4 regions of the Terribacillus sp. AE2B 122 genome follow, and region 4 is predicted to be linked to each of the others. Evidence: riboswitches for the same ligand, from Rfam matches in the RefSeq annotation. Region 4 holds a riboswitch; each other region holds the start of a gene.
The links. Region 4 has a riboswitch for thiamine pyrophosphate ahead of thiT (energy-coupled thiamine transporter ThiT). Riboswitches for the same ligand answer to the same signal wherever they lie in the genome.
Positions count from the first base shown of each region.

Region 1 (2,997 bases), on a different contig from region 4:
TTAATTGACTAGCAGATAGTAACCGATAAAGGATAAGATTAATAACAGAAAAACGTATATCATCCATTTCACATTTGAACCCTCCTCTAAGAAGTAGACGTATACTTCCTGGAAAAGGGTTCATTTTTTTACATTGTTTTCATCCAAGCCGTGCATACTAGTCGCAGTATGTACAAAGGAGGCAATGAAATGGATGCTTTTCAAGCAGGAGAAATCGTCTATGTAATTATCCGCAATCCCCATGCACAGGGAGTAGCCAATATACAGGAAGCGGCGGTCGTCCATAACCCGGAAAAGCCAGGTGAACTGGCCTTGTTTGTGTATGAAACCTATTATCCGCTCAATGATGAGGTGGCGGTTTATCAGGATCTCGGAGAGGCGGAAGAAGCATATGTGTCCGCTTTTGGCTTAGCCGATGGTGGTTATTATGGTTAAGCCGTTTGTGCCGCAGCTTGTGTATATAGAGCCTCGAGCATTGGAATACCCGCTTGGAGTGAAGCTGAAGAACAAGTTCCAGGACATGGGAGTAGAAATACGTGAAACAACTTCCCACAACCAGGTACGTAATCTACCGGGCGATAATGATTTCCAGAAGTACCGTACCGCCAAATCAACGTTAGTTGTAGGTGTGCGTAAAACTCTGAAATTCGATACATCCAAACCTTCAGCAGAATATGCTATTCCATTTGCGACAGGCTGCATGGGGCATTGTCATTATTGTTACCTGCAAACGACGATGGGATCCAAACCTTATATCCGCACGTATGTAAATACAGATGAAATATTTGATGCAGCTGAGCAGTACATGCAGGAAAGAGCGCCAGAAGAAACACGGTTTGAGGCTTCCTGTACATCAGATATCGTTGGTATTGATCATCTGACGCACACGTTGAAACATGCGATTGAATATTTCGGCCGCTCCAAGCACGGACAACTGCGCTTTGTAACGAAATTCGCTCATGTGGATCATTTGTTGGACGCAGACCATCAGGGACGGACGCGATTCCGCTTCAGCATTAATGATGATTATGTGATCAAATACTTCGAGCCAGGCACCTCCAGATTGAAAGATCGCATCGAAGCTGCGGTGAAGGTAGCCGAGGCCGGGTATCCACTTGGATTCATCGTCGCTCCGATTTATCTGCATGACGGCTGGCAGACGGGCTATCCGGAAATGCTCGAACATCTTGAAGCAGCTTTGCCTGAACATGCCAAAAAGAACTTAACCTTCGAATTGATTCAGCATCGATTCACGAAGCCAGCAAAGCGCGTTATCGAGAAAAATTATCCGATGTCGAAGCTTGAGCTGGATGAAAGCAAACGGAAATATAAATGGGGGCGCTATGGTATCGGAAAATACGTCTACCAGAATGAAGAGCAAGAAGAAATTAAGGATGTAATAGGAAGCACAATCTATAAAATGTTCCCGCAATCCAGAATTGAATATTTCACGTGATTCATTGGTTGACAATCACATCTGTGCATGTGATAGTTAAGGGGACAATTGAATTTTGAGGAAGTCCACTAGGGGTGCCATTTGGCTGAGATAAGAGTAATCTTTATCCCTTTGAACCTGATCTGGTTAACACCAGCGTAGGGAAGTGGAGCCGGATTCGTGTATTTTCTGAACACTTGACTATACGAGTCGCTCCATACTTCTGGAGCGGCTTTTTTATATGGCCGGCGCCAATCACCCTTTCCGACGGGGCTTTCTCCAATAGGAGGAGAAAACATGTTTTCTGCACAATTGAGAGAAGAAGCAAACCCGATTTTCGAAGCGATCTATGCACATCCTTTCGTAGAAGGAGTTGCGAATGGCTATGTGCCGCGTGAGGCATTGATCCATTATGTGAAAGCTGACTATGAGTATTTGACCGCATTTGCCCGTATCTACGGCTTGGCAGTCAGCAAATGCGAAACGCGTGAAGAGATGGAGTTTTATCAGTCCCAAATTCATTTTGTCCTGCATAGCGAGATTCATCCGCATAATGTCTTTTGCAAGGTGGCGGGCGTGCGATACGAGGACTTGCAGCGCATGACACCACCGCCTGCTGCTGACCATTATATTTCACATATGATGAACAGTGCTGTACAAGGAGACATCGGCGAGCTGATGGCAGCGCTTCTCCCTTGTCCATGGACGTATCAAGCGCTGGCAGCTCATATTATCGAAACGAAGGCACCCGACGAATCCAATCCGTTCTTGGAGTGGATTCAGTTTTATAGCAGCAGGGAAGATGGTATGCCGGATGTGACAGCAGAGCTTAGCAAGCGACTGGATAAGTGGGCCGAGACAGCGGGATCTGCTGCAAAAGAACGTGCGCGGAAAGCTTTTCTTAAAAGCTGTATGCTGGAGCATAGTTTCTGGGAGATGGCCGCTACTCAGCAGGACTGGATGATCCCATTGAAAGGGGCGTCCGTTCATGCCTGATATCAAGAGCGCTTTGACAATAGCCGGAACTGATCCGTCAGGAGGAGCAGGAATTCAGGCGGATCTGAAGACTTTTCAGGAGCGTGACGTATACGGAATGAGTGTGGTCACCTCCCTCGTTGCCCAAAACACGCTAGGAGTGCAGGCAGTTCATCATGTTCCAGTCGAATTTCTTGAACAACAGCTGGAATCAATCTTCTCAGATATCACCCCTGCTGCGGTAAAAACAGGAATGATTGCATCAGAAGAGATGATGCGCTGCATCGCTGCTGTTTTGAGTAAAACAAAAGGTGTATATGTGATGGATCCTGTTATGTATGCTAAAAGTGGGCATGCACTTATGGGAGAGGATTCACGAGATGCACTGAAGACGCATCTTGTTCCGCTAGCAGCACTTATTACACCGAATATTCCGGAAGCGGAAGAACTTACGGGAATTCATATCGTAGATGAAAAAAGCATCAAAGCAGCAGGAAAAATAATCGTCCGGGAGTATGGGGCCAAAGCTGTCTTGATAAAAGGCGGTCATATGGAAGGAACATCTGCAGCAGATTGGCTCTACGATG
Region 1 is NZ_LR700947.1:94,348-97,344, reverse strand. It holds gene AE2B122_RS14460 (transcriptional regulator SplA domain-containing protein) at 190-435, shown strand; gene splB (spore photoproduct lyase) at 428-1,456, shown strand; TPP riboswitch at 1,517-1,617, shown strand; gene tenA (thiaminase II) at 1,733-2,431, shown strand; gene thiD (bifunctional hydroxymethylpyrimidine kinase/phosphomethylpyrimidine kinase) at 2,424-2,997, shown strand, end outside.
Region 1: another riboswitch for thiamine pyrophosphate. It lies ahead of tenA (thiaminase II); the one in region 4 lies ahead of thiT (energy-coupled thiamine transporter ThiT).

Region 2 (2,997 bases), on a different contig from region 4:
GAGGCATTTGGCACTATAGATATGTTTTATAATAATGCAGGTATTTCTGGCCCTGGGGTAAAATTTGTGGATAATACAATCGAGCAGATCGATATGGTATTAGGAATTAATTTGAATGGCGCCCTTTATGGTTTGAAATATGTATTGGAAGTAATGCTTGCTAATGGCGGTGGTCGAATCGTCAACACGTCATCCACAGCGGGTGTTGTTGGCCAAGCGACAGTTGGTACATATTCTGCGACGAAGCATGCAATGGTTGGGATTACAAAAACATTGGCTGCTGAGTATGCCGAGCAAGGCATTGTGGTAAATGCAATAGCTCCAGGTACGACAGAGACGCCGATGGTTCGAGAATATAAGGAAAAGAATCCAGATGCGTTCAAGAATGCGACGGAACCAATTCCGCAAAAGCGTCTTGGCCAGCCGGAGGAAGTGGCAGAGCTTGTCACATTCCTATTGACTGGTAAAGCACCATATATTAACGGTGTAGTTGTACCAATCGATGGCGGATTTACTGCAATTTAAACATGACTATAAAAGGAGAGATTTCCATGAAACGTTTTGAAGATAAAGTAGTATTGATTACAGGTGGCGGTTCTGGGTTAGGCCGCTCAGCAGCTTTGCAAGTAGCAAAAGAAGGTGCAAAACTTTCCCTTGTTGACTTGAGTGAAAAAGGAATGGAAGAGACAAAGCAGGAAGTTCTTGCAGTAGCACCTGAAGCAGAGGTCCTTACAATTGTGGCAAACTGTGCAAACGAGCCGGAAGTTGAGGCGTATGTAAAACAAACAATTGATCAGTTTGGTAAGATCGATAGTTTCTTCAACAACGCTGGTGTGGAAGGAACACAGAATCTAACAGAAGAGTACCCTGTGGATGAATTCGACCGCGTTGTGAACATTAACTTGAATGGTGTTTTCTACGGCATGCGTCACGTATTGAAAGTAATGAAAGAGCAAGGTCATGGTTCTGTAGTAAATACAGCTTCTGTAGGTGGTATCCGCGGAATCGGTAACCAGTCCGGCTATGCAGCAAGTAAGCATGGTGTAGTAGGTCTTACTAAAAACTCCGGTATCGAATACGGGCAATTCGGTGTAAGCATTAAAGCCATTGCACCAGGTGCCATCATGACACCAATGGTTGAAGGTTCCCTTCGTCAGCTTGGCGGAGAAAACTGGGAAGAGGCAGGAAAAGAATTCGTCAGCGTTAACCCGATGAAACGTTTTGGTAAGCCAGAGGAAGTCGGTTATCTTGTTGCATTCCTTCTTTCCGATCAAGCAAACTTCATCAATGCTACTGTTATACCAATTGATGGCGGACAATCTTATAAATACTAAGTCAAGCGCTGAAAAGACCATCTGGAATTTACCAGATGGTCTTTTTTCTATAATCAAAATCTTGCATAAAATGCTATTTATGTTACGATGTGGGTAAGTTCATAATGATTCACACTAGGGGATCCCTTTATAAGGGCTGAGATTAAGAGTAGTGACTCTTTAAACCCTCATAACCTGAACAGGTTCGGACCTGCGTAGGAAAGTGTAGACACTCGAGTTTACATGCTTTTTTTGGATGTATTTATTCGCAAGTTTCACACCACTTTCCTTTAGGGAGTGGTGTTTTTTGTATGTCCGGCCTGTTCGTATACAGGAGGTGATGGCAATCAAATTGATGGCAGTAACTGATGATGCACATGAGGCAGGAGACTTGCTGCGTATCTTGCTTGAGATACACCCTTTTGTCGATCATGTGCAGATCAGGGAGAAACGAAAGTCTGCTGGTGAAGTGTACCAACTCTGTAAGGAGCTTTTGGCGGAAGGGCTGCCAGCAAACAAGCTTTGGCTTAATGACCGAGTGGACACAGCTTCGTTGCTTGGCTTGAGGCAAGTGCATATACCGGGTCATGGTCTTCCGCTGGAAGAATTGAAAAAGCTGTATCCTGATTTGCGGATTGGTGCTCCTGTTCATTCACTTGAAGAAGCAGTACAGGCGGAGGCAGCCGGAGTTGTATACGCGCTATACGGGCATTGTTTTCCAACAGCCAGTAAGAAAGGGAAATCCCCGCAGCCTTTATCCAATTTAGGATATATTCGTCAGAACATCCGAACTCCCTTGTATGGAATAGGAGGAATCGATGTAGAACGATTAGTCTATTTGAAAGCGCTTGATTTAGATGGGGTTGCTGTTATGAGTGGTATCTTTTCAGAGAAAGATCCGCTTGATGCCGTGAAGAATTTAAGGGAGGAGTGTCTGCGTCTTGAAGAGATTCAGTGAAGTAGCAATTGTTGGAGGAGGTATCATCGGCAGCGCAATCGCTTATTATTTAGCAAAGGCGGGCCATCAAGTTGATTTGCTGGAAGCGGGCCAAGTGGGATCAGGCTCGACGCAAGCTGCAGCTGGTATGTTAGGCGCCCATTCTGAGTATAAGGAATTCGGTGCTTCACTTTATCCCTTTGCCCGTACTAGCCAAAGGCTTTATGAACAAGCGGAAGCGGATATTCGCTCCCTGACAGGGATAGATATGGAACGTCGTACAGGTGGTTTATTACAGCTTGTTTATACAGAAGGAGAAACAATAATGTCTCCGTTAGCTTCGTTGGAAGGTGTAACATGGCTGGATCGTGCAACTGCGTTAAAGAAAGTACCCGGATTGTCAGAATCAGTTTCAGGTGCTGTTCATATGGCAGAAGATGTGCATGTCACACCTGCAATTGCCTGCAGAGGATTCCATACAGCCGCACGTATGCTAGGTGCCCAAACTAATACGTATACCCGGGTCGATGAGATTGTGAAGGAATCCGGTCGTTATCGGTTACGGACTTCCAAGGGGGAATGGCAGGCTGATCGTGTGGTGATTGCCAGCGGGGTTTGGAGTAATGCTCTGCTCCAGCGTTCAGGATTAGGAATGCGGATTTTTCCAGTGAAGGGTGAGTGCATTGCTGTTACGAATACACAAACTCCTCTTACATGCAGTTTATTCCATGATCAGCATTATATTGT
Region 2 is NZ_LR700950.1:68,286-71,282, forward strand. It holds gene AE2B122_RS17285 (SDR family NAD(P)-dependent oxidoreductase) at 1-525, shown strand, start outside; gene AE2B122_RS17290 (SDR family oxidoreductase) at 552-1,334, shown strand; TPP riboswitch at 1,441-1,552, shown strand; gene AE2B122_RS17295 (thiamine phosphate synthase) at 1,654-2,271, shown strand; gene thiO (glycine oxidase ThiO) at 2,255-2,997, shown strand, end outside.
Region 2: another riboswitch for thiamine pyrophosphate. It lies ahead of AE2B122_RS17295 (thiamine phosphate synthase); the one in region 4 lies ahead of thiT (energy-coupled thiamine transporter ThiT).

Region 3 (2,997 bases), on a different contig from region 4:
TACTAGAAGAGTGGAAATGAGGATTAAAATCAGAGCTCCGGCATACCCGAATTTCCATTTTAATTCCGGCATATTATCAAAGTTCATGCCCCATAATGCACCAAGCGCCATGACAGGAGTAAAAAGCACAGTCATGACAGTAAGTGTCTTCATAATTTCATTGCCTCTAAAAGAAGATACAACATCTTCAAAATCAATCAAGCCTCTGATTTCTTCTTCATAAGCTCGAACAAGATTCTGACAGCGTTCAAAACGATAGTTTGTCCGCTTAAAATGTACATTCTGCGTATATTTCTCCCCAAATGCTTCAATAACGCCTGTCTTAACCTCTATGAAAGGTATCAGAAAGTTCTTCCATACTAATATCTCATGTCGGTTTTCAGCAATTTTATTAAGCAGCTTTGTATCATTATTCTCTTTTACCTGCCAAAGTAAATCCTTTAATCTGACTTCGTATTGATCAATTTTATGTAGAAAAGCTGAAATTATTTCCCCCATGAGGATCATAAACCCCTCAATCGCATTGTTCGCATTTTGCATTTTAGCTAGAATTTCATTTTTTGACGTTGTCGGCAATAGTTTAAAATCAAGTGCTGTTGTTAATAACATATTCTCTCTCACAAAGAAGTGAAACAGATGTTTTTCTTCTTTCTTGTCTGCTTCTTGTACATATATGAGCGAGCCCCAAAGAGCGAGAGAGTACTCATTAGTCGTCTCCATTTGCAAACTATTCGTATCAGAAGTATGTATATGTTGTACCCATGGTATGTGCATTGTGTAGGCGTTTAACTCGTCTTTTCTTTCTTTATCCACTTTCTCATCTAGCTGAAGCCACTCCCACGCATTACCCGAAAAAGCGTGCTTCTCCATGTTATCCCCTCCATCTTTTCATTCTTGTACTATTTCCCTTAAGTCTTGCAGGATAATCCTTTGCACTCTCGCCGATTAAAGACTCGTTTCTAATCCTTGAGAAGTAAGAAATCAGAATCTTTCAGTAGGAAACCCTTTACAAATCCAGCTATCTTTTTTACTATAGAGCTATCAATTGCATAAGCGACGCACTGGGGGAGCTGGTAACGGCTGAGAGGAATCATGTGATTCTGACCCTTTGAACTCGATCTGGATAATACCAGCGTGGGGAAGTGCAGCCAGAATTGTCCTATTCTTTTTGTATATTCTGCGACTGCGCCCTATGGTGCCGTCGCTTTTTATATGCAAAAAAATAGGAGGAATCATTATGGAAATACAAAATTATTGCGGAACTAGCCGGATTGCCGGCTGCAGTTTTTCGGTTTATCCGATGGCAGACAGATTCAAAGAAATCATTCTAGAGGCGCTGAGAACCGTAGATACGTCAAAAGTTTGGATTGAGACCGACGATGTCACAACATTAGTGCGTGGGAGAATTCCGCACGTATTTGATGTCACCTCTGCTATTTTCTTAGCAGCAGCTAAAGATGGTGATCATGTTGTGTTCAATGGTACATATTCCATTGGATGTCCCGGTGATTCTACTGGGGATGTCTATATGGCCGAGGACGAAACAAAGCTGAACCTTCCGAATGTAAAAGATATAAAGCTTGAGACAGCTTCCAAATTCTCGCTATATCCTTTGGGCGGCGGAAATTATATGGATACCATCTACAGTCAAATTGAAAACATGCGTTCCCACGGAATAACTGTTTCCAAGTCTCATTATTCCACTCGCCTTGATGGCAATAGTATTGATGTTTTTGAAGGTTTGGAGCATGTCTTTACTGAAACTGAAAACTCAGGTTCATCCCATACAGTTATGACAGTGACAATGTCAGCTAACAGTCCATCTGCAAAGGGTGGAATCAAATGAAAAACTGGAGAATGAAAGATATAGTCGTCATGGCAGCGCTCGCTGTCGTGTTCGGCATTGTTTATCTCCTATTCCTGCCAGTCAACGTCGTCATGATGGGACTAATCGGACCGATCGGAACTGATATAATCTTCGGGGTATGGTTCCTTGTCTCGATCGTAGCTGCTTATATCATCCAAAAACCCGGTGTTGCTCTTGTCTCGGAAACGATTGCCGGCGTTGTCGAAGTGCTGATTGGCAGCAGTGTCGGACCTATCGTTATTCTCTCTGCTGTCGTACAAGGTCTTGGAGCTGAAGCAGCATTTGCCCTGACACGCTATCGTTCTTATCATGTTCTTGTATTAATGGGTGCTGGTATTGGGGCTGCCATTACAAGTTTCATCTGGGGTTATTTCCGAGGTGGTTTTGTAGCTCTTGACCCTTCTTACGTTGTGCTTATGCTTGTTGTACGAATCATCAGTGGAGCTGTTATAAGTGGTTTGATCGGCAAAGCAATCAGTGAGGCGCTGGCGAAAACTGGCACATTGACGAGCTTCCCGCTCGGTAAAACATATCGCCAGCGAAAAGCAGGATGACACAGCACCTACTGGAAGTTGACCAACTGACCGTCACATTTGAGGAAGAGAGCACCCCTACCTTAGATGATTTGAGTTTTACGGTTCAAGAAGGAGACAGCATACTCCTGCTGGGACCAAGCGGGTCTGGAAAGAGCACCCTCACATACTGTTTAAACGGGTTGTATCCAAAAGAACTGGATGGGAAGATGAGCGGTAGTATCTGCTTCGCAGGATCCATGATCGAGGATTTCAAAAGCGGAAAAATCAATTTAGAGGTTGGAACTGTATTTCAGGATCCAGAAACGCAATTCTGTATGCTGACAGTAGAGGATGAAATTGCCTTCGGCTTAGAAAATAAGAAAATATCTCCGGATTTGATGGAGTCAGAAATCGATCGAGTCCTCTCCCTTGTCGGTTTGCAGCATCGGAGAAAAGATCAAATCCATACCCTTTCCGGCGGGCAGAAACAGAAGCTGGCACTTGCAGCAGTTCTGGCACTGGAGCCTCGGTTGCTCATTTTAGATGAACCGACAGCTAATCTGGATCCGGCTGCGAGCAAGGACCTTGTTGAAACAATCCGTCACCTAAAAGAAG
Region 3 is NZ_LR700951.1:158-3,154, forward strand. It holds gene AE2B122_RS17490 (magnesium transporter CorA family protein) at 1-870, opposite strand, end outside; TPP riboswitch at 1,054-1,158, shown strand; gene AE2B122_RS17495 (YkoF family thiamine/hydroxymethylpyrimidine-binding protein) at 1,238-1,846, shown strand; gene AE2B122_RS17500 (ECF transporter S component) at 1,843-2,421, shown strand; gene AE2B122_RS17505 (ABC transporter ATP-binding protein) at 2,418-2,997, shown strand, end outside.
Region 3: another riboswitch for thiamine pyrophosphate. It lies ahead of AE2B122_RS17495 (YkoF family thiamine/hydroxymethylpyrimidine-binding protein); the one in region 4 lies ahead of thiT (energy-coupled thiamine transporter ThiT).

Region 4 (2,997 bases):
GCGGAAACTTCTGTTGTTTTATTCGCCATACAACTCTCTCCTTTTGAATCAATTAGTTCTGTATTGCCCTCCCAATGCGAAAGCTAAACGTATCTTCCCTATGCTCTCACGCATTAACATTTTCTATCCTGAATCTAAAAAGGACAGCTGATCCATTCAGCTGTCCTTTCAACTCGTATATTTGCCCGTTTGAATTTTGCGGTCAATAAAGTAACATAGATCTCCTATTTTCGGAAAGCGTTCAAATTCCATATTAGCAGGATTCTCTGCATCAACCAGCGGGATATCCCAATAACGCAGCAATTCATAATAACTTCTCAAAAATAGCTCGCGATTACCATTATATATTTCAGACAAATCAGAAGCTGTCGTTTTGAAAGCATATTCAGGAAGTACATTCTCCGTATGTTTATCTATATATTTAACGACAGTAAGATAGATTTCGTATTCGATGCCTTTCATTTTGGCGACCTGACATAAACATTTCTTAGTTTTAACTTGATCCATATCAATAATATCTGCCATATTGTTTCCTCCTCACCCGGACTGGAAACCTCAATTTACATTCAGTTTATCACAACACACAGCGTCTGTATGCCGATTTTCAGATAAATAGTCATACTATATTGAATTTTTGTAACTATTATTGTTGGTTTTATTTTCTAGCCAGCGGGTAGATATTTAGTACATCAAATTAGCTTAAAAAGGAGAATTCAACATGAAACCATATTTAAAAGAGTACACAAACGATGAAAAGCTGCAAGAAGACATTCAACTTTTAAGCACAAAAGGCGTAAACAAAGATAACATCTATGTATTGTCACATGATGATGACAGAACGAAACGTGTATCCAGTAAAGTGGATGCCAATACGATTGGATTATCCGAGATGGGAGCTAAAAGTGCTGTAGGCAGCATGTTCAGTAAACAAGGTGATGAACTACGTGCGAAATTGAAGGAAATCGGTTTTTCTCAGGAAGAAGCTGAGGATTTTGAAGAGGATCTCGATGAAGGGAAAATCTTCTTGATTGTCACAGAAACAGACAACGTCGAAGGCTTGCTAATCTAAATGGAAAGGCACTGTCCAATGAGACAGTGCCTTTTTTTATTTCTTTGGTAAGATAAGTTTCGGTTGAGCCAAAACCAAAATCAGAATAACAATAATGCTGGCTATAAAGCTTGGCAGCAAGTAGGAGCCATTATATATAAGCGAGTATGCCCAAACCGTTTGTCCAGGAGCAGCTGCAGATCCGAAAAAGACCATTCCTCCTACAAAATGCGCAGCGAACCGCCCGATACTGCCAATCAATGTTCCGATGATTAAGAATCCAATAAGCTTAGTTCGGTTATTTTCTTTTGCCGCTTTACGCGCTGGACCAGCTGTTACAGCTGCCAGTCCAACTAAAGTGAAGGCCAAAGGATAATCTAAAAAACCTTGGACAACATGTATTATATAAGGGCCGGTGACTAACTGCAGCAATCCTACAACTAACCCTGTTGTAAGTCCGCCTTTCCACCCCCAGCGAAATGCCATTAAGAATATCGGAACCATTTGCAAGGAGATACTGCCTCCCTGCGCCCATGCTTTGAATGAGAATAAGTCCAGTACGAATGCGAGTGCGGCAAATATTGCCACCTCTACTAAAAATAAAACCTTGCTTCTTGATTGCATATTTTTTCTCCCCTAATAAAGAATGCAACAAAAAAACAATGCTGCAGAGGGATCTCTTCCGATGGCCCAAAGTGCATTGTTTCCCATCAAAGAAGCTACATCCCTACGCGAGTGCTAACTCACAGGTTCGAAGGGTCTGGACATATGTCCATCTCAGCCGAAATGGCTCCCCCTGCAGGCTTATTTGTACCGTTTTGTTTTCTGTTGTCTATCCATTATATAGAAAATTGATAGCGCTAGCAAGAAATATTAATATTTCCTTTAGATGAAATATTACCCAAGTGCTAATTTTAGCAATTTTATTACTTTTACTTCATCTAACGAAATTGTTTGAATTCGAGAAAAACTATGACGTATAATGGACAATGTTCTAAAAAAGGGAGGATTCAAAATGGATACACCAGCTACAATCCCACAAGGGAAGAAGCATCCAAAGGGATTGTATCTTCTCTTCTTCACAGAAATGTGGGAAAGATATAGCTACTATGGCATGCGTGCTGTACTGATGCTTTACTTAACTGCTGCAGCTATTAGCGGTGGATTAGGAATGAATACGCAACAAGCCGCAATAATTTATGGTTTGTACACAGGAATTATCTACTTCACACCAATTATCGGTGGTTACTTGACTGACAAGTATATCGGCCTGCGTACTGCTATCACTATTGGTGGCGTAACGATGGCGATCGGAGATTTCACAATATTCCTATTCAACAATCAGTGGGGATTATACATCGGTATGTTGTTCCTCATACTTGGTAACGGGTTCTTCAAACCGAATATCTCAACACATGTTGGTGAGTTGTATCACCCGATGGATAAACGTAAAGATGCTGCATTCACCATCTTCTACATGGGCATCAACATCGGTGCATTCTTCTCTCCTCTAATTGCAGGATTTCTTGCAGAGGATCTTTTCCATACGACTGATGCTGCCGGTATCGAACACTTTGGCTTCAAATGGGCCTTCTTGGCATCTTCCATTGGTATGGTCATCGGCCAATTGATCTTCAGCACTTTGGGTAAGAAATATTTAGGTGATATCGGAACAAAACCTGCGCGATCTAATATTTCTGCTGATGGCGTTCCAGCCAAAATGACTGCTGCTGACAAGAAACGTACAGGTGCAGTATTAATTTTAGCTGTATTCATCATTTTCTTCTGGGCTGGCTTCGAACAAGCAAGTACTTCCCTAACACTATATACGAGAGATTTTATTGATCGAAACATTGGCGGTTACACTATACCAGTTTCCTGGTTCCAATCAGTGAACCCACTGTTCATTGTCATCCTTGCACCAATCATATCTGCTATTTGGCTGAAAT
Region 4 is NZ_LR700955.1:6,965-9,961, reverse strand. It holds gene AE2B122_RS18840 (class I SAM-dependent methyltransferase) at 1-29, opposite strand, end outside; gene AE2B122_RS18835 (hypothetical protein) at 169-525, opposite strand; gene AE2B122_RS18830 (general stress protein) at 719-1,069, shown strand; gene thiT (energy-coupled thiamine transporter ThiT) at 1,106-1,672, opposite strand; TPP riboswitch at 1,756-1,855, opposite strand; gene AE2B122_RS18820 (peptide MFS transporter) at 2,064-2,997, shown strand, end outside.